Flavisolibacter tropicus: one gene and its partner. The protein of the gene in region 1 interacts with the protein of each later gene in a pairwise test. Links are inferred from orthologs where the notes say so. Each region holds a gene or a part of one and is shown in the gene's direction. Other genes may lie near its edges.

Region 1 (10,399 bases):
TCCACAGTTTCCTTCTTTTCTACTTTGACAGTAGTGACAGCCTCATTTACCGGGACTTCCTGCTTTTTTTCTTCAGCAGTAGATTGCACCAGCGCAGGCGTTGACTTTGGATGCTGTATTTCAGTTACTCTTGCTTCTTTTGGCACCAGTTTAATTTGCTGAACTGCCAGCGAAGGCGCTGCTATACTTTTAGGAAGTATGTCAACTTGAGGCTGCACCCTTATTGTATCTATCACTGTTGCGGGAGCGGGTTTTGGTGTTGGGGGCAAGGTAACCTGAAAGGTGACGGGGGCGGCTGCCTGGGAAATCTCTGTTGGATGGGAGCGTACAATCTTTAAGATAGAACGGTTGTACCAGCCGGTTGCAATCAAGGCTGTGATAACGCCGGCAGCAATTAACTGCGGCAAGGAGACGTTTTTTTTATGAAGGGTGTGTATTTCTACTAAAACAGGGCTCTCCTCTTCCTGATACACGATGTGTTTACGGTAATGCCTATGTGTAGCTGGCGCGGGCAGATGGGGATGATCAGTGGCTGCCTCAGCCCGTTTGCGTATAGCCAAGGCCCGTTCTTCCAATTCGGCTTCAGGGGATCTTCTTTGCTGGTACCAAGGGATAGTAACAGACGTTTGGGGCGGAGCCGCTGATTTGCTGACAGATACTGCCGCATCTGGGCTTACCTTTTTAGTCATTGTGTGAGTAGCCCTAAAAGTTGTAAGTTCTGTTGGACTTAGCCAAGTGGTACTTTTTCCTTCTACCCAAATGAGGTCGGTTGATGCTAATTGTTGTTGCAACAATTCCTCATATGTGTAAGGACCTGTTTGCTGATTTTTGCGCAGAAGCAGATAGACCTTTTCCATAACTCACGTTTTGAAGCCCACAGGCGGAGTTTTGTTGCATTCTTTCAGTAGGGTACTCAGCGTCTGTAAAGCTAGTGTATATAGATTAATGCTAATAATATGCCTGAACAGTAGCGTGTCGATATTTAGGAAGGTTTGGCAAGAAATTGAGGATTTGATATTTGAGGTTTGAAATTTGAGATTGGTTGGCGGATTTGGGATTGCCGATTTTAGATTGGTGATTGCGGATTGAGGGGGAAGGCCGATTGTGTTTTCGTATCTTTAGGATCTGCTTACTTAGATTCGTTTTCCTCCTTCACATTATTATTTTTTTACTAATTATGATTACCTGCCTATTGGAAGTATGGAGGCAGGAGGGCCGGTCAACCGCAGGAGGAAGGGTGTTGATACGGAGTTAAGTAGGCTCCCATACGGAGTAACTAAGTATTGGATACGGAGTAACCATGAGGGGACAGAGGCGTAGCTATGAAGGAGCGTAGGAGTAGCAGGCAAGTAGCCATGAAGGAAGGATAGAGTATCCAAGGATTAGAGGAAAAATATATAATTGGAAACGCTTGGGGGCTTAAGATAATTGGTAGCGACTGAAAAGATGCTCTATAAATTGATACCCAATAACTACATAAACGATTTAAAGCTTATATTTAGAAATAAAACCATTGACTATGAGCATACTAAACCCAAAATCAAAGAAAGGTGACAAGAAAAACGGGGCTTCAAAAAACGGCGGGCAAGCATCGAAATTTATTACCAATAAGTCGTCCGTAAAAAGTAATGCTGGCTTTGCTAAAAAACCAATGACTGGCGGCACACAGCGCGGCAGCTAAAAGGTATTACACCAAATGACATAAAGCAAAAGCCACTCTTTAAAGAGTGGCTTTTGCTTTATGGTAACGAATGGTGATTTACTATTTAAAAATCGTTGCAAAGAAAGCTTTCATATCGTTCCAGGAAGCCGTATCAGCAGCACCATTGTATTCAATGGGCATATTGAACTTTTTGCCAGTTTCGGTAGCCGCTGGATTAGTAAAGGCATGGGTGGCATTGGGATAGGCCTTAAATGTATAGTTAGCACCAATTGAGTCCATTGACTTTTTAAATGCAGCTACTTCTGCTTCAGATACAAACTTGTCGGCGGCACCATGTGCTACCAGGATGTTTGCTTTCAGCAAATCTTTTTTAGGTTGTACCCCCGACAGGTTGCCGTGAAAGCTAACCACTCCTTTTAATGGAGCACCCAGCTTGGCTGCATTCAGTACCACAAAGCCACCATAACAGTAGCCGATGGCAGCCATATTAGCGGTGTCAACTTGTGGATAGGTTTTTAATTTATTCATGGCCGCCTCCAGGCGGGTAAGGGTCATTTGGGGATTTTTATAAAAAGGCATAGCCATTGCCTCAGCTTCCTTTGGATTGGCTGCTGTTTTTCCATCACCATACATGTCTACCGCCATGGCGATGTAGCCTAACTCGGCCAACTGCTTAGCACGGCTGCGGGTGTAATCGTTTTGTCCCCACCATTCGTGTACGACCAATACTGCAGGCCGCTTGCCCTCCTTGGCTGCATCGTAAACAATATAACCATTAGCTGTAACCGTGTCTTCTGTGTATGTTACGTTTTCCTCTTTGAGTTGTGCTGCAGAGGATGGTTGTGTAGTCATGGTTGTATCGTTGGTGGTTGTTGTAGACTTGGAATCGTTGCTATTACAAGAGGTGGCTAAAACTGCCAGGGTAAGCATAGCAAAAAAGAGAGGTTTGGGTTTCATTATTGTGTTGGTTTAGAGTGTAAAAGTATAAAACCATGGGTAAAAGCAATTTCTGATTTGAGGATCGCTGATGTATGATTTGAAATTTGAGGTTTGATATTTGAAATTGGAGATCTTTAAGGCGGGTGTTGCTTCTTTGTCTAATTTTCCCTGTGTTCTTTTTGATATGTGACAACAGTGAATAACTTACACGCGATTTAGAAAATCAAACATAGCATGCTTTCTATTACTCAAGAACTTATTGAACACTTACACGCCAGCGATAGCAAGGAGCAACCGCCAGCATTGGCCGGTAGTTATATCAACGTTATTTTAAAGTGTGGTGACGTAAAAGATGCTGAAGCGCTATTACCTGTTTTTCTAGAAAAGCCAAGTCATTTTTACCGGACACAATTGCTTCCTATTTTAGGAATGTTTGGCACTAACGCTATTGCACAAGGACTCCTTGAAAACTGCTTTGCTACAAACCAGCTAAAGGCAGACATGCCAGAAGAACTATTGCATGTACTGGGACAGTTACGGTATGAACCCGCAATAGATATGCTCTCTAGTTATGCGCTTAGTGATACCAGTGGGTATTATCCTAGCAAGTATGCCGTATTGGGATTGTTGCATTTTCCCTGCGAAGGCTATGAACAACAGATAGAAGCAGCGATCCGTAACACCTTTGGTAAAAACCTATTCAACGAGTTTGTGCCCAGCCTGGTATGCAAACTGAAAAACCGCGATGCGTTATTGCCCATTTTATATGAGCAAGGTGTTACAGTATGTTCTACCGACTGCAATGCGGGGCTTTTGCTAGGCTTTGCACTAAGTGGTGTCGAAGGCGCCAACTATATTAGAAAGGCTTTGTTTGACCCGGCATGGGAAGCTGACGCTACTGGTACCGGAACAGCTTATTGGGCCAGTAAGAGCATGCAATACACTGGCGTTAGCTTTGAAGAGTTGTATGCAGCTATAAAGCAAGAAGACAATCCAGATAAGCTTGATTATCAGCTTCGGGTTTTTGAAAGCTTACTCTCCCGTCGATTAGAAAGTGTAGAAGAGCCGTTACGCTTAGAGCATAGTAAGTCAAAAGAAAGTTTTACTACTCTATATGAACTGTTGTTTCGTTGGGCAACACCTAATCGGCAAAATAATATTTTGGACCTAGCAGAGAAGGTGGATCGCGAGCAAGACTTTTACCTACTTGAAAAAGTCTTATTACAGAAGGTAGAAGAGGAATGTCTTTTGAAAGTAATCCGGTTGTAAAGCCTACGTTTAGATAAGACTATCTATATTCTTATCTTACTTGTCTTATTCTATATAGGTTATCTACCGGTGTTGACTATTTGAATAAAAGGCTTTTTGCCAATGCGTACTTTGGCAGTAGCAGGTACCAGGTCTTTTGAAAGAAAACAAACAATCCAGAAAATAAAAGCTACGCTACCATATGCAAACGTATCGCCCCAAATACTTAATGGTGTATTGATCTTTGCATCGGAAGGATTGGAAGCAATGTAACGGACTGGTACCTGATCGCCATACTTGTAATCCTGGTCCATACCCTGAAACCAAATGGTATCCTTTGCTACCGAAAAACTCACTAAGGCATAAGTGCTGGGTCCTAGGTTCATACCTGTATGTTCTCCAATTCCCTGCACCTTGCCAACGGCTTTTTCAGACCGCAGCAGCCACACCAGATTGGTGATCATAAATGGTGACAGCACTAGCAGCAACAGTGAAAAGAAGAACTGGTTTTTACTGAGTAGCATACCCGAAGGTAGGGGAAGTGCCTGCAATAGCAAGATGCTTTTTCGTGAGACGTGAGCCGACAAATGTGAGCACTTAAATGCAAAATGTAATTATGATTACTGCCTTTAAAGGGTGCTACTTTCTATTGGACATTTGGCGTCGGGTGCGACTCAGTGTTTCTGGCGTAAGGCCTAAATATGATGCGATCATATGCTGTGGCACACGCTGTACAATATCGGGATAGGTTTTAATCAAATTTGTATAACGCTCCTCTGTAGACATGGTAAACATAGCTGTAATGCGACGCTGCAGAGCGATATAAGCGCTTTGCATTTGCAGACGAATAAAATGTTCATACTGCGGAATACGTTTGATCAATTCTTCCTGGGCAGTATTGCTTATCAATAGCAATTCACAATCTTCCAGGGCTTCGATATTGTAAGTAGCCGGTTCGCCGGTAATAAAACTATACAAGTCTGCGATGGTCCATCCCTCTACAGCGAACTGGACAATGTGTTCGCCTCCTTTTTCATCAATGGTATAAGCACGCAAAGCGCCTTTCTCTACAAATGCGGCGTGTTTGGAAACATCACCTTCCTGCAAAAGGTATTGGCGCTTGCGCAATTTTTTTGGTGTGAGATAGCCCTTGAATATTTCCTGCTCTTCTGCTGTGAGACTTATTTTAGCCGTAAGACTTTTAAAAAACAATTCGTACATACCCGTCATTATCGACGCAAAAGTAGTGGTTCCTTTTTGCCTTCGTTTTCTCAATTAACGATCAAAAAGGTAAGTTTCCTATGATATACTACGGAAAAAAAGAGGTGAAAACTGTGATTGCAAAGGTGCGCCTAATCCTATAGGAGTCAAGCTGTTCGGCACTTTACATAATGGGAAAACCCTATGAATAGGGTACAAAACCGAAAGCCTTGGTAAATATGAAGCAAAAATTTTTGGGTTCGCAATTTTAGCATTATTATTGCATCGGAAACTGTTGAGAGGTTCTTTCTTTCTCACTCACAAGTCGAGTTTTCAATTTCCATTCAATAATCAAATCATTAGCTAAGGATTTCGCCCCATTTAGTTTTTTAAACGACCATTTACTATGTACGACATTTTGCAGTTGAACGACATGCTTGTTCCAGAATTGCTGGATATAGCCGAACGACTAGACATTACCGATGCCAGAAAACTGGATAAACAAGGATTAATTTACAAAATTTTGGACAAGCAAGCTGTAGCCGGAGCCGGGAAAACCGCTGCGAATGGCGAAGAAAAACCCCGCCGCAAACGCATTGTAAAGGCATCGACTGCTAATACTACTGAAGAAGCTATTGTAGAAGATACTGCAACTCCAGTAGCTGAAGCGAAAGTAGAAAGCAAAAAGGCGCAGCCCAAACGCGAAGAACGTCCTAAGCGTACCCGTAAAAAAACTGATGGTGGTGATGTAGCTACAGCTACAGAAGCTGATAGCGATACAGCGACTCCGGAACCGATTATTGAAACCTCTCCTGAATTAGCAGCCTTCTTTAACGATGAACCAGTAGTACTAGATACTCCACCTGTAGTGGAAAGACCGGCTCAACAAACTGGTGGTCGTAATTTTCAACAACGTCGTGAACAGGCCTTCAACATTGAGTTTGACGGTGTGATCATAGCAGAAGGTGTATTGGAAATGATGCCTGATGGCTATGGTTTCTTACGTTCTTCTGATTACAACTATTTATCATCTCCAGATGATGTATATGTATCGCCTTCTCAAATCAAATTGTTTGGTTTAAAGACCGGTGATACGGTATATGGCTCTGTACGTCCTCCTAAAGAAGGAGAGAAGTACTTTGCTCTTTTAAAAGTAGAAAGCATTAATGGCAAAAGTCCTGAAGAAGTACGCGACCGTGTACCTTTTGACTACCTGACGCCATTATTCCCATTCGAAAAGCTGAACTTATTTACCAGACCGGACAACTACAGCACCCGTATTATGGACCTGTTTACCCCAATAGGTAAAGGTCAGCGTGGATTGATTGTAGCCCAGCCAAAAACTGGTAAAACCATGCTGTTGAAATCAGTAGCTAACGCTATTGCTGAGAACCATCCAGAGTGTTACCTGATGATCGTGTTGGTAGATGAACGTCCGGAAGAGGTAACCGATATGGAGCGTAGCGTAAAAGCAGAAGTAATTGCTTCTACGTTTGATGAACCAGCAGAAAAGCACGTGAAAGTATCTACCATTGCTCTTCAAAAAGCTAAGCGTTTGGTGGAATGCGGCCATGATGTAATAATCCTGTTAGACTCTATTACACGTTTAGCACGTGCACACAATACAGTAGCGCCAGCCTCCGGTAAAGTATTATCTGGTGGTGTGGAAGCCAATGCGATGCAGAAGCCTAAGCAATTCTTTGGTGCGGCCCGTAAAATTGAGAATGGTGGCTCTTTAACCATTCTTGCTACTGCTCTGATTGATACTGGCTCTAAAATGGATGAGGTAATCTTTGAAGAATTCAAGGGTACTGGTAACATGGAATTACAGTTGGATCGCCGCTTAGCGAACAAGCGTGTATTCCCTGCTATTGACCTTGTAGCCTCTTCTACCCGTAGAGATGACCTATTACTAGAAAGAGATGTATTACAACGTATGAACCTGTTGCGTGTTTACCTGACGGATATGAACTCAGAAGAAGCAATGAATGAATTGCTGAAACGCATGCGCGGAACCAAGAGTAATGAAGAGTTTTTGGCTTCTATGAACCGCTAACAGCAGCGCTTACTTATAACTGATCAATATAAAATGAGACCTCTACGGTCTCATTTTTGTTATAGGTTGTCCTGAATCAAAATGAGTAATATGAAGACAACAACAATTTTTAGCCTATTGGCAACAAGTCTTACAGTAGGATTTGTAGCCTGTGGCGAGAATGGCAACAACACGGATAGCGGAGACACAACAGTAACAGCTAGCACGACTACTGAAAGTTCAACTACAACAACGACCAGCACGGTGAACTATGCTGCCATGGCGGATTCTTTTTCAGTAGGGAACAATGAGGGACGCTACTTGGATCCCAAAACGGGTAAGTCTATTAAAATACGTGTAGACCCGCAAAGCGGACGACGCGTAAACGCTGCAACCGGTGAACCAGTATGGCGTTATGTAGACAACAGAACCTGGTGGGTATATGGTGGTGATGATTGGGAACCCCAAGGTGAGGCACGCATGGAAGGAAGCAATCTGCAGTATAAAGGTGAAAATGATGCATGGGTAACCTACGATGAGAAGTGGCCAGATGATAATACGAAAATGGAAGCGTGGAAAACAAAATATGCTGACGGATCTAAAGAAGAAATGCAGGAAAATGGTAATCAGAAATACAAAGACAGCGACATTAAAATAAAAACAGAAAAAGACGGTGATTTCCGTATTAAAACAAAAGACGGCATCAAGATCAAAAAAGATGAAGATGGTGTTCGCGTAAAAGATAAAAAAGACAACAAGTAACAAAGCAGTCTATTCTTTGTTAAAAAGCTCCTTTAAACGGGAGCTTTTTTTATTATGCCGCGCCGACTGATAACTTTGTACTTGTGACCACCGACAAACTTCATATCACCTCCTTTTTACAACAACATGTCAACCATTTGACCATTGATGTACGCTCGCCGAAAGAGTATGAACACGCCCATATGCCAGGAGCTGTGAGTGTTCCCATATTTGATAACGAAGAGCGAAAGATCATTGGTACGATCTATAAACAGCAAAGCCAGAAACTGGCAATAAAAAAGGGACTGGAATTTTTTGGACCCAAGATGAGAGGAATCGTAGAGAAGGTTGAAGAAATTTTAGATTGCAGATTGCAGATTGCAGATTCTGAAAAACAATCGCCAATCGCCAATCGCCAATCTGAACTCTTTATCTATTGCTGGCGAGGAGGCATGCGCAGCGGTGCAATGGCCTGGCTGCTACAGTTGTATGGATTTAAAGTGCATTTGCTGGCGGGTGGTTATAAAAGCTATCGCCGCTGGGCATTGGAACAATTAGCTGCTCCACACGATTTGAAAATATTAGGAGGCTATACCGGTTCAGGGAAAACAGAAGTGTTGAATCAACTGGAAGCAGAAGGCGCCTGCGCTATCGATCTTGAAGAACTGGCACGCCACAAAGGGTCGGCTTTTGGCAACATGGAACAAGTTCCACAACCCAGCCAGGAAATGTTTGAGAACTTGTTGGCTTACGCTCTATATGAACAGTATACTAAACCAGGGGCAACACCATCTATTTGGATAGAGGATGAGAGCCAACGAATTGGCTTAACCAATATTCCACAACCCTTTTGGCTAACGATGCGCCGTTCACCTTTGTACTTTTTAGACATACCTTTTGAGGAGCGATTGACACACCTGGTAAAAGAATATGGCGGGTATCCGAAAGAAGCTTTGGCAGAAGGGATTCAACGCATAGCCAAACGTTTAGGCGGCTTAGAAGTGAAGAATGCCTTACAGTACTTAGAAGAAGGTAATATAAACGACTGCTTTTCTATTCTATTAAAGTATTACGATAAGCTATACCTGAAGGGGTTACACAATCGAAGTGACTTATCTTCGTTATTAACTAAAATCAATTGCTCTGCTGTAACTAACAGCAATGCTACAGCCTTATTAACACCATATTCTACTGTATGAAAAACCTCGTTTTAGCTTTTACCCTACTCTTTGCTGTTAAAGGCCAATCTCAAGTGGTAAGTGGCTTGTATGGCGGCACCCTTGTTAACGATAGTACCCACAAGGTGCAAAACTATGAAGTGGCGCTTAGTGAATACCGTGGTAAGATTACCGGCTACTCGTACACCACCTTCGTTGTAAATGATACGTTTTTTTACAGTGTAAAAACTGTAAAAGCTAATTTGAAGGACAACGAGCTGGTCATCCAAGATGACAAGATGATTGTCAATAACTTTCCTGAAGCTCCAGCCAAAGGCGTCAAGCAAACCAATATAATACCCGTAATGGCTGCTGGCCCTGCTGATACCGTACGAGGTTTCAATGGTAAATGGAGTACGAATCAAACTAAGGTTTATTATTCCCTGTATGGTGGCCTGGAAATGAAGCGGGACAGCGATAGTTCACAATCTGCACTTATTGGTCATTTGCGTGAATTAAAAATCCTGGGGCCAGCTTATGCAGCGACAAGAACAGATGCTATTGCTGTAGCTGATAATGCCACTAATAAACAGAAGCAGCCCACAAAAGCGGTGGTGGTTAAAACACCAACAGCAACGACGCCATCTGTTAGTAATACAGCTGTACCAACTTCTATACCTTATGCACAACGTGCTGAAAAGATATTACAAACACTATCTGTTGGTAGTGATAGTTTAACCCTTTCGTTTTATGATAATGGGGTAGTAGATGGCGATATGATCAGTGTATATGTAAATGGAGAAACCGTAATTGACAATACAAAGCTGACCGCTGTAGCTGTTAAAAAGACAATAGCTGTAAATGCAACTGCTGGTGAAATCAAACTAATACTCGTAGCTGAAACATTGGGAACCTTACCACCAAACACTGGTTTATTAATCATTCAGGATGGTGACAACCGTTATAATGTACACTTCAGCGCGGATCTGCAAACCAATGCAGCCATTATATTAAGAAGAAAATAGTATGACAGAACCGATAAAGCTTACACAATATTCTAAAGGTGGCGGGTGTGGTTGCAAAATTGCACCGGCTGTTTTAGAACAAATAGTTAGAACAAATTCAACATCATTATTTCCTTCCTTATTAGTAGGAAATGAAACAGCTGATGATGCCGCGGTCTACCAGATCAATGATAGCGAAGCTATTATTTCTACTACTGATTTCTTTTTGCCAATAGTAGATGATGCTTTCGATTTTGGAAGAGTAGCTGCCGCCAATGCTATCAGTGATGTATATGCGATGGGAGGCACTCCGATGATAGCTATTGCTATATTAGGCTTTCCTGTAGATAAGTTACCAGTGGAAGTGGCACAACAAATATTGGAAGGTGGTCGCAGCATTTGTAAAGAAGCA
Region 2 (12,808 bases), 1.4 Mb from region 1 along the record:
TATTAATTGATAATTAATAATTGAACAAGCGGGAGTAGCTCATTTGGTAGAGCGATAGCCTTCCAAGCTATAGGTGGCGAGTTCGAGCCTCGTCTCCCGCTCTTTTGAGTTGTCGGATTGAATGATGACAGATGACAGAACGTTGCCACTGTCAACCTATAGCGGTCAACTGTCAGCTGACACAAGCCGTTGTAGCTCAGTGGTAGAGCACTTCCTTGGTAAGGAAGAGGTCTGGGGTTCAATTCCCCATAACGGCTCAAAAAACATTAAATAGGTTTACTACTTGATGTTATAGAAAGGACCAAAAACATGAAGTAAGAGTTGCTAGCAATGGCAATTCTCTTTTTTCATAAAGAATAACCTTCAACCAGCCTTGGCAGGGTGGAGGATAAATTTGCGATAATAAATATTTAAGAACTCCACAACTAAAAACGATAAAGATGGCAAAAGAGAATTTTAAGCGGGATAAACCGCACGTTAACGTTGGTACCATCGGTCACGTAGACCACGGTAAAACCACTTTGACCGCTGCTATCACTACCATTCTGTCTCAGAAAGGTTTAGCAGAGGCTAAGAAGTACGATGAAATTGATGGTGCTCCTGAAGAAAAAGAAAGAGGTATTACCATTAATACAGCTCACGTTGAGTATCAGACGGCTAACCGTCACTACGCTCACGTTGACTGTCCTGGTCACGCTGACTACGTAAAAAACATGATTACCGGTGCTGCGCAAATGGACGGTGCTATCTTAGTTGTGGCTGCTACAGATGGTCCTATGCCTCAGACAAAAGAGCACATTCTTTTGGCTCGTCAGGTAGGCGTACCTCGTATCGTTGTTTTCATGAACAAAGTTGACTTAGTTGACGATCCAGAATTGTTAGAGCTTGTAGAAATGGAAATCCGTGACTTGTTAAGCTCTTACGGTTTTGACGGTGACAATACTCCAATCATCCAAGGTTCTGCTACTGGCGCTTTAGCTGGTGATGCAAAATGGGTTGCTAAGGTTGAAGAGTTGATGGACGCTGTAGATACTTACATTCCATTGCCTCCTCGTCCAGTTGATCTTCCATTCTTGATGTCAGTTGAAGACGTATTCTCTATCACTGGTCGTGGTACTGTTGCTACTGGCCGTATTGAAAGAGGTCGTATTAAAGTAGGTGAGCCTGTTGAGATCGTAGGTTTGATGGATGCTCCTTTAACTTCTACTTGTACAGGTGTGGAAATGTTCCGCAAACTATTAGATGAAGGTGAAGCTGGTGATAACGCAGGTCTGTTATTACGTGGTATCGATAAAACTCAGATCCGTCGCGGTATGGTTATCGTGAAGCCTGGTTCTATCACTCCTCACACTGAATTCAAAGGTGAAGTATACGTACTGAGCAAAGAAGAAGGTGGTCGTCACACTCCATTCTTTAACAAATACCGTCCTCAGTTCTATTTCCGTACAACTGACGTAACTGGTGAGTGCGTATTGCCAGAAGGTACTGAAATGGTAATGCCTGGTGATAACACTAGCTTAACTGTAAAACTGATCCAACCAATCGCCATGGAGAAAGGTTTGAAATTCGCTATCCGTGAAGGTGGTCGTACAGTAGGTGCTGGTCAGGTTACTGAAATCTTAAAATAAGCTTTAAGCTCTAGCTTTTAGCTTTAAGCCGAAAGGCGTTGCAAAAGATTCCTATATTTGCAAAATAACTCTAAAAGCTATTCTGCCTCCAAGCAGGATAGCTTTTAACTTCTACGGGTGTAGTTCAATGGCAGAATAGCGGTCTCCAAAACCGTTGATGGGAGTTCGAATCTCTCCACCCGTGCTAAATGATTTGATATTTTAAATTTGAGGTCTTAAATTGCTAACACAATTTCAAATATCAAACTTCAAATCTCATATTCTATATGAACAAAATTTCTAACTACTTCAGCGATTCTATTAAAGAATTGACAGAAAAAGTGACCTGGCCTACATGGACACAGTTGCAACAATCTACGATGATTGTTCTGGGTGCTACCTTGGTTACCACTGCTATTGTAGGTTTAATGGATTTCGTGGCTGCAGGTGGCTTGAATTTTATTTACAAATTGTTCTAATTGATGGAGTCAACTACACAAAATACACAGTCACAACAGCAAGAGACCAAATGGTATGTACTACGTGTGGTTAGTGGCAAAGAGCGTAAGGTAAAAGAATACTTAGATAAAGAAGTATCAAGAGGGGGCTGGGACAATATCGTTAAACAGGTATTTCTTCCAGTAGAGAAAGTGTATAAAGTGCAGAATGGTAAAAAAGTAATGCGTGAGCGCAACTATTATCCTGGTTATGTGATGATAGAAGTGGCTGACGGTAAATTAAACGACGATTTAAGAGATACTATTAAAAATACCTCTAACGTTATTCACTTCTTAGGTAAAGACAATCCAATTGCTTTACGTAAAGCTGAAGTAAATAAAATGTTGGGTAAGATGGATGAAATGGCTGAAGCGGGTGGCTTGAGCATGAGTGAGCCTTTCATTGTTGGTGAAACGATCAAGATCATCGAAGGTCCTTTCAACGATTTTAATGGTGTAATTGAAGAAGTTAATGACGAGAAGAAGAAATTGAAAGTAACTGTAAAAATCTTTGGTCGCTCTACACCTGTTGAGCTAAACTACATGCAGGTTGAAAAGTTGAGTTAATTACAAAATATTTCATAGAAAGCCATCCTACTTTTGGATGGCTTTTTTTTTTCGTACTATGTTAAGCAGAGTTAGATTCTTATTGGGCTATTTATCTATTTGGGTAATACTATTCGAGTTATTTCGACTACTATTTCTGCTTTACCATTTTGATGCTGCTCATCAATTGTCGTTTTCTACCCTCATTCAAACTTTTTGGTATGGATTACGAATGGATTTGTCTACGGCAGCCTATGTTACTTTGCCCGTTTGTCTATTTGTACTTATAAGTCTCTTTGTTCCTTTTTTTAGGAAAAGGTCTCTTTACTTTATATATACAGCTATTGTGCTGCTGTTAACTGTATTAATAGTTACAGCCGACCTAGAGGTTTATAAGCAGTGGGCATTCCGTATTGATGCAACTCCTTTAAAATATCTCAATTCACCAAAAGAGGCGTGGGCATCAATCAGCCACTTGCCTGTATTCTGGATTCTGCTGGCAGTGACCATTTTTTATGTGCTTTTATTAGCTGCATTCAAAAAAGGTATCGCCCGACTTATCTACCTCTTAAGTAAGCCAATTCATTGGGGAGTTGGGGTACTGTCAGTTAGTATGTTTTCGGTTTTAATGATTGTTGCTTTACGTGGTGGACTACAATTAGCTCCTTTAAACCAAAGTACAGTTTACTTCAGTACAAACAATTTTGCTAATCAGGCTGCTATTAATGCTTCCTGGAATTTCCTGCATGGTGTTATGAATCAATCAGGAGTGAATCGGAATCCGTATAATTATTTCTCGTCAGAAAAAGCAAAGCGAACTGTAGATAGTCTATTTAAGACATCCGGAACAACACCAGCACTACTAAATACTACAACACCCAATATTATTCTGATCATCTGGGAGAGCTTTACAGAAAAAGCTACTCACCTTGCTATTGATGGTACAGAAGTAACACCCGGCTTTAATCAGCTAAAGAAAGAGGGACTATATTTTAGCCAGTTATATGCAAGTGGAGATAGAACTGATAAAGGACTTGCAGCTGTACTAAGTGGTTATCCAGCTTTGCCAAACGCCTCTATTATCCGAACACCCAATAAGGCAGCCAAGCTGGCTGTTTTACCAACTCTATTAAAAGAAAGAAACTACCAGATTCCTTTCTTTTATGGGGGAGAACCTGAGTTTGCCAATATCAAATCATACTTATTACATGGGAACTTTAATCCCTTGGTAGATGTTAGCGATTTTGATAAAAAAGATCAGAATTCAAAATGGGGTGCACATGATGGCGTGGTGGCTAATCGCATGTTACAATATGTAAACAGCGTTAAAGCACCATTTTTTGCTACCTGGCTTACTTTAAGTAGTCATGAACCCTTTGAAGTACCAGAAACACCAGCCTTTAAAGGCAATGATAATACATCAAAATTCCTCAATTCATTACACTATACCGATCGGGTACTTAGTGATTTTATAGAAAAAGCGAAACAGCAGCCCTGGTGGAAAAATACACTTGTAGTTGTTATTGCCGATCATGGGCACCCACTTCCGGAGACGCCCCATCGGATTAATAACTTTAAAATTCCCATGTTGTGGTTAGGTGGAGCATTGAAAGCCTCAGGTACGGTTCATGATAAGGTTATGAACCAAACAGACTTGGCAGCTACCTTATCGGCTCAATTAGGAATAACAAATGCATCATTTCCTTTTAGTAAAAATAGTTTTGATACTACTTCAAAGCCTTGGAGCTTCTTTTCTTTCAATAATGGCTTTGGCTGGGTAACACCTACAGGTTATGTTCTTTATGACCATGTAGGTAAACAAGTAATTGAAAAAGGAGGGCAGATGGATACTACAAGTATAGATGATGGAAAGGCCTTACAGCAATTTATATATTCTGATTACATCAATAAATAGCTCCCAATTACGGAAAGTGGATTGATTTACTCAATTCATACTTGAAAAACTACAATTCATCGGTGTAATAGATGAAAACAGATGCTTAAGTGACAACTTCGCGACTATTTAGCCTTTTATCAGGCGGCATCTATATCTGTTGAAACACTGTAAAGTCCATATCTCCCCACAGAATATTTTTGTTTCTGTTTCTACCCATATTTTTTATTGGCGGCTTTTGTTTGTGCTACTTCTTGGGACTTGTTTTAATGTACGAGCCTTTGCTCAAAACGTTTCAAGAGAATTATCCGCTACCCGAAGTGTAGGTCCCATAAAAGTAGATGGTATTTTAAACGAAACTGCCTGGAAAGAAGCTCTGCCTGCCACCCATTTCATAGAAAGTAGACCATATGTTGGGAAAGCGGAAAGTGAAGTGAATAAAACGGTCGTTTATCTTTTATACGATGCTTACGCTATTTACGTTGGGGGTACTTGTTATGAGCCATCAAAAGATAGTATTTCCAGGGAGCTGGTAGGTAGAGACAAATTGGGAATCAATGATTTTATTTCTGTAGCTTTTGATCTATATAATGATAAGATCAATGGCGTCGGTTTTTTTGTAACCCCTTATGGAGAGCAATATGACGCCAAGTACTCAAACTCTGGTGATGAAGATGGCTCCTGGAATGCCGTGTGGGACAGTGAGGCTAAAGTACATCAAGACGGTTGGAGTTTTGAAATGCGTATTCCGTATTCTGCCTTACGATATAGTAAACAGCCTGTACAAAATTGGGGTTTGCAAATAACCCGACGGCGCACAAAAGCTGGGCAACAGTTAGTGTGGAACCCTATTAATCCTGAAATAAATGGTTTTTTAAACCAGGCAGGAATGTGGAAGGGAATACAAGTAACAAAGGCTCCCGTTCGATTATCTTTCTCTCCCTATATAGCAAGTTACATCAATCATAATGGGACTGTTGATGCTAACAGAACTAGCTCTTCATTAACCGGTGGTATGGATGTAAAATATGGAATCAGCCAAAGTTTTACATTAGACATGACCTTAGTTCCAGATTTTGGCCAGGTAAAAAGCGATAACAAAGTGCTTAACTTATCGCCTTTTGAGGTGCGCTATGAAGAGAACCGAAGTTTTTTTACAGAAGGAACAGAGCTCTTTAATAAAGGTGACCTTTTTTATTCCAGAAGAATTGGGCAGCAGCCAATACACTATTATGCCATACAAGACCCGCTTAGAGAAGAGGATCATGTTCAGGATAATGAAGTGATCATCAGCAATCCTACTGAATCAAAACTGGTAAATGCTACAAAGGTTTCCGGCCGTTTGCATAAGGGACTCGGTATTGGAGTTTTTAACGCTATTACTCAACCCATGTATGCTATAGTTGAAAATGATAGAGGGGAAAAAAGAAAGATTCTTACAGACCCATTGACCAATTATAACATCACAGTTTTGGATCAGACACTGAAAGGCAATTCCTCTATATCCTTCATCAATACTAATGTTTCACGTGCCGGAAAGGATTACGATGCTAATGTTAGTTCAGCACTACTTAATCTAAATAACAAACATAATACCTTCAACTTTTTTGGTAATTTTTCGCTGAGTAAATTATTCTATCCGGACTATACTCTTAGCGGTTATGCTCATACCATTCGGTTAGCAAAAACAAGTGGACGTTTCTTGGTTAATGTCACGCAGGATTTACAAGATCAGAAGTATAATAAAAACGATCTGGGGATCAACAATACCAATAACTATTTAGATCACAACTTAGGCATAAGCTACAATTGGTGGAAACCCACTTCTTGGTATAACCAATTAAGTATCAATTCCAATGCAGCTTATAGTCGTCGTTATTTACAAAATGACTTTCAACGGTTTCAGGTATACTTTTTTGTAAGTGCACAATTGAAAAACTTGTGGGGTGTGGGTAGCTATGTCAGTTATAATCCTGAAGGCCATGACTATTATGAGTCGCGCAATGGGAGTTTGTTTATTAATACTGCAAGTGTAGGATTACATGGGTGGGTTGAGACAAACAGGGCTAAGAAATACAACGGGAACGCATATTACTGGGTTTACATAGACAAGTTATTCAAAGCAAGGCGCTATGAGTTTGGGCTGGCGCATCAATATCGATTTAGTGATAAGTTCTCCTTAAGTCAAGGTATCAATTACTATCCTTATTTTAATGAAGCCGGTTATTATTCAAATTATAGTAACCCTGGTTCATGGAGAACTATGCCGGTTCTACTTTTCTCAAAACGTGACCGCAATACGGTAGAGAATACATTTCAAGCAAAATATAATTTTAATAAACGGTCTGGTATCAGCTTGAGGGTACGTCATTATTGGAGTCAGGTGGAACATAAAGCATTTTTTGATTTAAAAGAGAATGGACTGTTAGAACCAACTGTTGTTCAAGACGTGGAAGTGCGCAATCAAAATCAAAACTTCTTTAACATCGATATGGCTTATTCTATGCAGTTTGCTCCAGGAAGTTTTATCAATATTGTTTGGAAGGAAGCAAGTACAACCTATAACGATCTAATTAGCAGCAGCTATTTTTCTAATTTTAAGAGTACTGTCTCAGTACCGCAGATCAATAATTTATCTGTCAAAATACTTTACTACTTGGATTGCCTGGCATTAAAAAAGCGCAGAAAGCTGAATTAGACTTATTTGCAATTGTTTTTTATTCTCTTTCTTTGCTGCTTTTAGTTTTTCGCCGTTCATCAATCGAAAGACACCTGTACATAAAAAACAATAAAAACTCAGTAACAAAGTTGTAATTAACACGTCTAAGGAATTATTGTTAAAACTTTTCGGCACAAATACACATGAGACTCTTTTTTGCTTGCCTATTTACACTGTTTATAACTAGCTTGTCGGCACAAAGCCTGCCTAAGCAATTGCCTGCACATCGTACAACTGCTACAATTAAGTTAGATGGATTACTGGATGAGATGGATTGGAAGGATGCTGTGCCTGCCACCGGCTTTGTAGAGTGGCGTCCCAATGCTGGCAAAATAGAAGACTCTGCAAATAGAACTGTTGTTTATTTACTATACGACAATACATCTGTTTATATAGGCGGCTATTGTTATGAACGCACAAAAGACAGTGTTTCAAGAGAGTTGATTGGTCGCGACCAGGTTGGGGTCAATGATTTTGTTGGTGTTATTCTAGATACCTATAATGACAAAATCAATGCAGTGGGGTTTTATGTAACTCCTTATGGGGAACAATTTGATGCCAAGTACTCAAACTCAGGCGATGAAGATGGTTCCTGGAATGCCGTGTGGGACAGTGAGGCTAAAATACATCAAGACGGATGGAGCTTTGAAATGCGTATACCATATTCGGCACTACGCTTCGTTAGCAAGGATCAACAAACATGGGGGTTAAACATTACACGACGTAGAAATAAGACCGGGCAGCAGTATATGTGGAATCCGGTAGACCCTCAAAAAAATGGTTTTATTAACCAAGAAGGTGAATGGGCAGGTATTGGTAAAATTGATGCTCCTATCCGTTTATCATTTTCACCATATTTGTCAGGCTATGTGAATCATTATCAGCCAGATACAAAGCAATGGAGAACATCTATCAATGGTGGCATGGATGTGAAATATGGTATAAGTGAAAGCTTTACGTTGGATATGACCTTGATTCCGGACTTTGGACAAGTGCCGTCTGACGCTAAGGTTTTAAACCTCTCTCCATTTGAAGTAAAGTACCAAGAGAATAGGGCGTTCTTTACAGAGGGCACTGAGTTGTTTAACAAAGGCAACTTATTTTATTCCAGAAGAATTGGGGCGGAGCCACTTCGTTATTGGGATGTTGAGAATATGGCCGGAAACAATATTAAAGTAATTGAAAATCCAGCCAAGGCCAAGTTGCTGAATGCGACTAAAATATCGGGTCGTACAAAGAAAGGGCTAGGGATAGGATTCTTTAATGCTATAACAAAGCCCATGTTTGCTACGATAGAAGATGAAACATCGAAAACACAGACAAAGATTGAAACGAACCCCTTAACAAACTACAATATTGTTGTTGTTGATCAAACGCTAAAGAATAACTCCTCGGTTTCTTTTATTAATACTAATGTAATGCGCAGTGGCCATGATTATGATGCTAATGTCAGCGCGGCACTGTTTAATTTCAACAATAAAAAGAATACCTACAACTGGAATGGAAAAGTATCTGTAAGCAGGCTATTAGGCGATGCTGTTAACAATACAAACGGGTATTCGCATAACCTTGGCTTTGGGAAAACAGGAGGTCGCTTTAACTTTCAGCTAACTCAAGAATTGGTAGATGATAAGTACAACATTTCAGACATGGGGTACTTTACAGCTATCAATTATTTTGACCACTATTTTTGGATGGGCTATAAGTGGACTAAACCGGGTTCATGGTTTAACCAATTGCGTATCAACTATAACCTAGGTCATAGCATGCGATTTACAGGTAATAAGTACCAATCTCTTTTTACCAACGTTAACTCTAATGCACAATTAAAGAACTTAGCTTGGGTAGGTGGTTTTATTGGTTATAATCCAGAAGGCAATGATTATAATGAGCCAAGGAAAGGCGGCGATCTATACTTTACTACTTCTAAGCGTTGGAATTTAGAAGCCTGGTATGAAAGTAATAGCGCCAAGAAATACTCTTTTGGTGGAGATGTGTTTGCCGGCTTATACCAAATGGAAAAAGGAAGAAGCTACTTCATTAACTTGTATCATAAATACCGCTTCAACGACAAGTTTTCCTTAAGTCAATCTATCAACTTTCAGCCATTTTATAATAATGTAGGTTTTGATGGCTTCGATGGCGATCAAGTTGTTTTTGCTTTACGAGACCGCAGGACAACTGAAAATTCTATTAGCGCTAAGTATAATTTCAATTATAGATCTGGTATTACGATACGTATTCGTCACTATTGGAGTGAAGTAGATAAAAGCCGTTTTTATCAATTGAATAAAGATGGCTCAACTAGCGCATATACGCCTGGCAGCACTTATAATGGTGGTGACGTAACCTTTAACCAGTTTACATTATTTGCAGAATACACCAAGCAGTTTGCTCCAGGTAGCTTTATCAATATCGTTTGGAAAAATGAAAATGATAACGATGCGACAATGGCTAATCACCAATATTTCAAAAACTTTAATAGAACGATATCAGAGCCTCATTTAAATAATCTATCGGTACGCGTATTATACTACCTTGATTATTTAGATCTTAAAAAATGGCGTAAAAAGAAGGCCTAACCATCAGCCTTTAATAATCTTATTAAAGCTTGCTGCTATTCCTTTTATAAGGGATGAACTGAAACCTTGGTGTTCCATTTCATTAAGTCCGGCTATCGTGCAACCCTTAGGGGTGGTTACTTTATCAATCTCCTGTTCAGGGTGGGTGCCTCTTTGAAGCAACAATTCTGTAGCACCTTTAACTGTTTGTGCAGCTATTAAACTGGCAGTGGCGGCATCAAAACCTATTTCTATACCGCCTTGAATATTGGCGCGGATATAACGCATTGCATAAGCTGTACCGCAGGCACCCAGTACCGTAGCCGCATCCATAAGCTTTTCATCTATCACAGTTACTCTGCCTAGATTACTAAATAGTTGCTCAACAAGTTTTATGTGATCGAGCTGAGCGTTTTGGTAGCTTAGACAGGTCATACTTTCTAAAACGGCAATGGCCGTATTGGGCATGGCCCTAAAGAGGGGAAGTTTTTTTTGAAGGACACTTTGTATGTCTTCAATAAAAATGCCTGTAACTACTGAAACCAGAATATGTTTATCGGGGTGTAAATCATTTTTGAGTCCTTCCAGTACTTCCTTTATTTGAAAAGGTTTTACAGCTATAATTACCAGATTACTATTTTGAATGGCTTCATTGTTATTGGCTGTAACTTTTACTCCTTTCTTCTCCAGCTCCCGTAAGGTAGATGGGTTTCGCTTAGTAATATATATATCAGAAGCTTGCGAATAGTTACTTTTCAATAAACCCTCGGCAAGGGCTACTCCGAGGTTGCCGCCACCAATTATGGCCACTTTTTTATTCATAAATAGTTGTTTGGAAACCTGAAGTTATAATGGGCTTAACAAAAAAACACTTGAGGTATGCCAATTTTTAATGTGGAAAACCTACCTTTGCGACCCCAAAGTAGTTCTTTATCGTCCGTTTCAAACGGAAATTGAGGAATTTGGGAGACCCGGTAGTCGCTGAGATGAAGGGTCGCTTGAACCAATAAATCAGAAGAAAATGGCAAAAGAAATCACTGGCTATGTAAAGCTTCAGTGCAAGGGTGGCCAAGCAAACCCTGCACCTCCAATTGGTCCAGCATTAGGTTCCAAAGGTGTTAACATCATGGAATTCTGTAAGCAATTCAATGCTCGGACTCAAGATAAAATGGGAAAAGTACTTCCTGTTTTATTAACTGTTTACTCAGACAAGTCTTTCGACTTCATTATCAAAACTCCTCCTGCAGCTGTACAGTTAAAGGATGCCGCTAAAATTCAAAGCGGTTCAAAAGAGCCAAACCGTAACAAGGTTGGTAAGGTAACTTGGGCTCAGATCGAAGAGATCGCAAAAGACAAGATGCCTGACCTGAATGCGTTTACTTTAGAAAGCGCCATGAGCATGGTAGCTGGTACAGCGCGTAGCATGGGTCTGACTGTTGAAGGTCAAGCTCCATGGGAAAAATAAGTTTTGAACCTCTTAAATGAATTGAAAAATGGCTTTCATTCCTAAAAAAAGAAAAGCAGTAAACGGTAAAGTTGATGCCAACAAGGTATACAGCTTGAAAGATGCTTCTACTTTAGTAAAAGAAATAAATACAACAAAGTTTGACGCTTCCGTTGACTTACATATCCGTTTAGGCGTAGATCCTAAAAAAGCTGACCAAGCTATCCGTGGTACAGTTACTTTACCTCACGGTACTGGTAAAACAAAGAAAGTATTAGTGCTTTGCGGCCCAGATTTGGAAGCTGCTGCTAAAGGTGCCGGTGCTGACTTTGTAGGTTTAGATGAGTTTGTACAAAAGATTGAAGGTGGTTGGACTGATGTTGATGTAATCATCGCTACTCCAGCTGTAATGCCTAAGATCGGTCGTTTAGGTAAAATCTTAGGTCCTCGTAACCTGATGCCAAACCCTAAAACTGGTACAGTTACTAACGATGTGGCTGGTGCTGTAAATGAAGTTAAAGGCGGTAAGATCGCGTTTAAAGTTGATAAAGCTGGTATCATCCATGCTTCTATCGGTCGCGTTTCTTTCTCTCCAGAAAAAATTGCTGAAAACAGCCAAGAGCTGATCAACGCAATTATCAAGGCAAAGCCTTCAACTGCAAAAGGTACTTACCTGAAAGGGTTGACTATGGCCAGCACAATGAGCCCTGGTATTACTGTAGACACTAAATCTTTTGTTCACTAATTCAGGTGATTAATTCACTAATCATCTAAAACTTATTATCATGACTAAAGAACAAAAAAATGAAGTAATAGAAGCGTTGAAAGAGAAATTTTCTCAATACAACAACTTCTATGTTACCAATACTGAATCCCTTTCTGTTGAGCAAGTAACCAAATTGCGTCGTGCTTGCTTTAACAAAAATGTGGAAATGCGTGTGGCTAAGAACACGCTGATCAAGAAAGCATTAGAATCTTTAAATAACGAAAGCTATACTGGTGTTTACGATTCTTTAAACAATGTAACTGCTTTGTTGTTTTCTGAAAATCCAAAAGAACCAGCTTTGATCATCTCTTCTTTCCGTACGGAGAGCAAAGGTGAGAAGCCTGAGCTGAAGGCTGCTTTCATCAATGGTGATATTTACACTGGCGACAACAACCTGGTTACATTAACAAAGATCAAGACGAAGAACGAGTTGATCGGAGAAGTTATTGGCTTGTTGCAATCTCCAGCGAAGCGTGTATTGGCTGCTTTGTTGCACCATCACGAAAAGCAAGCTAACGGTGGCACTGCTGAAGCAGAAGCACCTGCAGCTGAATAATTAGCTAATTAGCTAATGTGAAAATTAGCTGATGATATAACCCAGGCCTGAGGGTCAATAAAGGCAAATTTTTTTAATAACATCCTCCGGAGTCTAAAACAATGAAGGGGGAAAAAATTTTAAACAATGGCAGACGTTAAACAACTTGCTGAACAATTAGTAGGCCTTACTGTTAAAGAAGTACAGGAATTGGCTGATTTCATGAAATCTGAGTACGG

The links.
Region 2: the proteins of rho (region 1) and nusG interact in binary tests that used the Escherichia coli proteins (3 or more experiments, as listed by UniProt). The link is inferred for Flavisolibacter tropicus from one-to-one orthologs.

Annotation. Positions count from the first base shown.
Region 1 is NZ_CP011390.1:3,768,422-3,778,820, forward strand. The notes cover bases 4,878-7,781. They hold rho (transcription termination factor Rho), read left to right. Parts: upstream 4,878-5,456; coding sequence 5,457-7,106; downstream 7,107-7,781. Other genes in these bases: SY85_RS15915 (Crp/Fnr family transcriptional regulator), read right to left, coding at 4,878-5,071; SY85_RS15925 (hypothetical protein), read left to right, coding at 7,197-7,781. Also shown: SY85_RS15895 (DUF4339 domain-containing protein), read right to left, coding at 1-857; SY85_RS25680 (hypothetical protein), read left to right, coding at 1,520-1,681; SY85_RS15900 (dienelactone hydrolase family protein), read right to left, coding at 1,763-2,620; SY85_RS15905 (hypothetical protein), read left to right, coding at 2,837-3,871; SY85_RS15910 (DUF3592 domain-containing protein), read right to left, coding at 3,931-4,374; more of SY85_RS15915, read right to left, coding at 4,490-4,877; more of SY85_RS15925, read left to right, coding at 7,782-7,847; tRNA 2-selenouridine(34) synthase MnmH, read left to right, coding at 7,931-9,025; SY85_RS15935 (hypothetical protein), read left to right, coding at 9,022-10,008; selenide, water dikinase SelD, read left to right, coding at 10,010-10,399. UniProt on the Escherichia coli protein: Facilitates transcription termination by a mechanism that involves Rho binding to the nascent RNA, activation of Rho's RNA-dependent ATPase activity, and release of the mRNA from the DNA template.
Region 2 is NZ_CP011390.1:5,209,317-5,222,124, forward strand. What follows is about bases 1,064-3,880. They hold nusG (transcription termination/antitermination protein NusG), read left to right. Parts: upstream 1,064-2,089; coding sequence 2,090-2,671; downstream 2,672-3,880. Other genes in these bases: tuf (elongation factor Tu), read left to right, coding at 1,064-1,628; secE (preprotein translocase subunit SecE), read left to right, coding at 1,895-2,086; SY85_RS22330 (LTA synthase family protein), read left to right, coding at 2,997-3,880. Also shown: more of tuf, read left to right, coding at 441-1,063; more of SY85_RS22330, read left to right, coding at 3,881-4,565; SY85_RS22335 (DUF5916 domain-containing protein), read left to right, coding at 4,789-7,242; SY85_RS22340 (DUF5916 domain-containing protein), read left to right, coding at 7,407-9,845; proC (pyrroline-5-carboxylate reductase), read right to left, coding at 9,849-10,646; rplK (50S ribosomal protein L11), read left to right, coding at 10,846-11,289; rplA (50S ribosomal protein L1), read left to right, coding at 11,318-12,013; rplJ (50S ribosomal protein L10), read left to right, coding at 12,054-12,590; rplL (50S ribosomal protein L7/L12), read left to right, coding at 12,717-12,808. UniProt on the Escherichia coli protein: Part of the processive rRNA transcription and antitermination complex (rrnTAC). The complex forms an RNA-chaperone ring around the RNA exit tunnel of RNA polymerase (RNAP).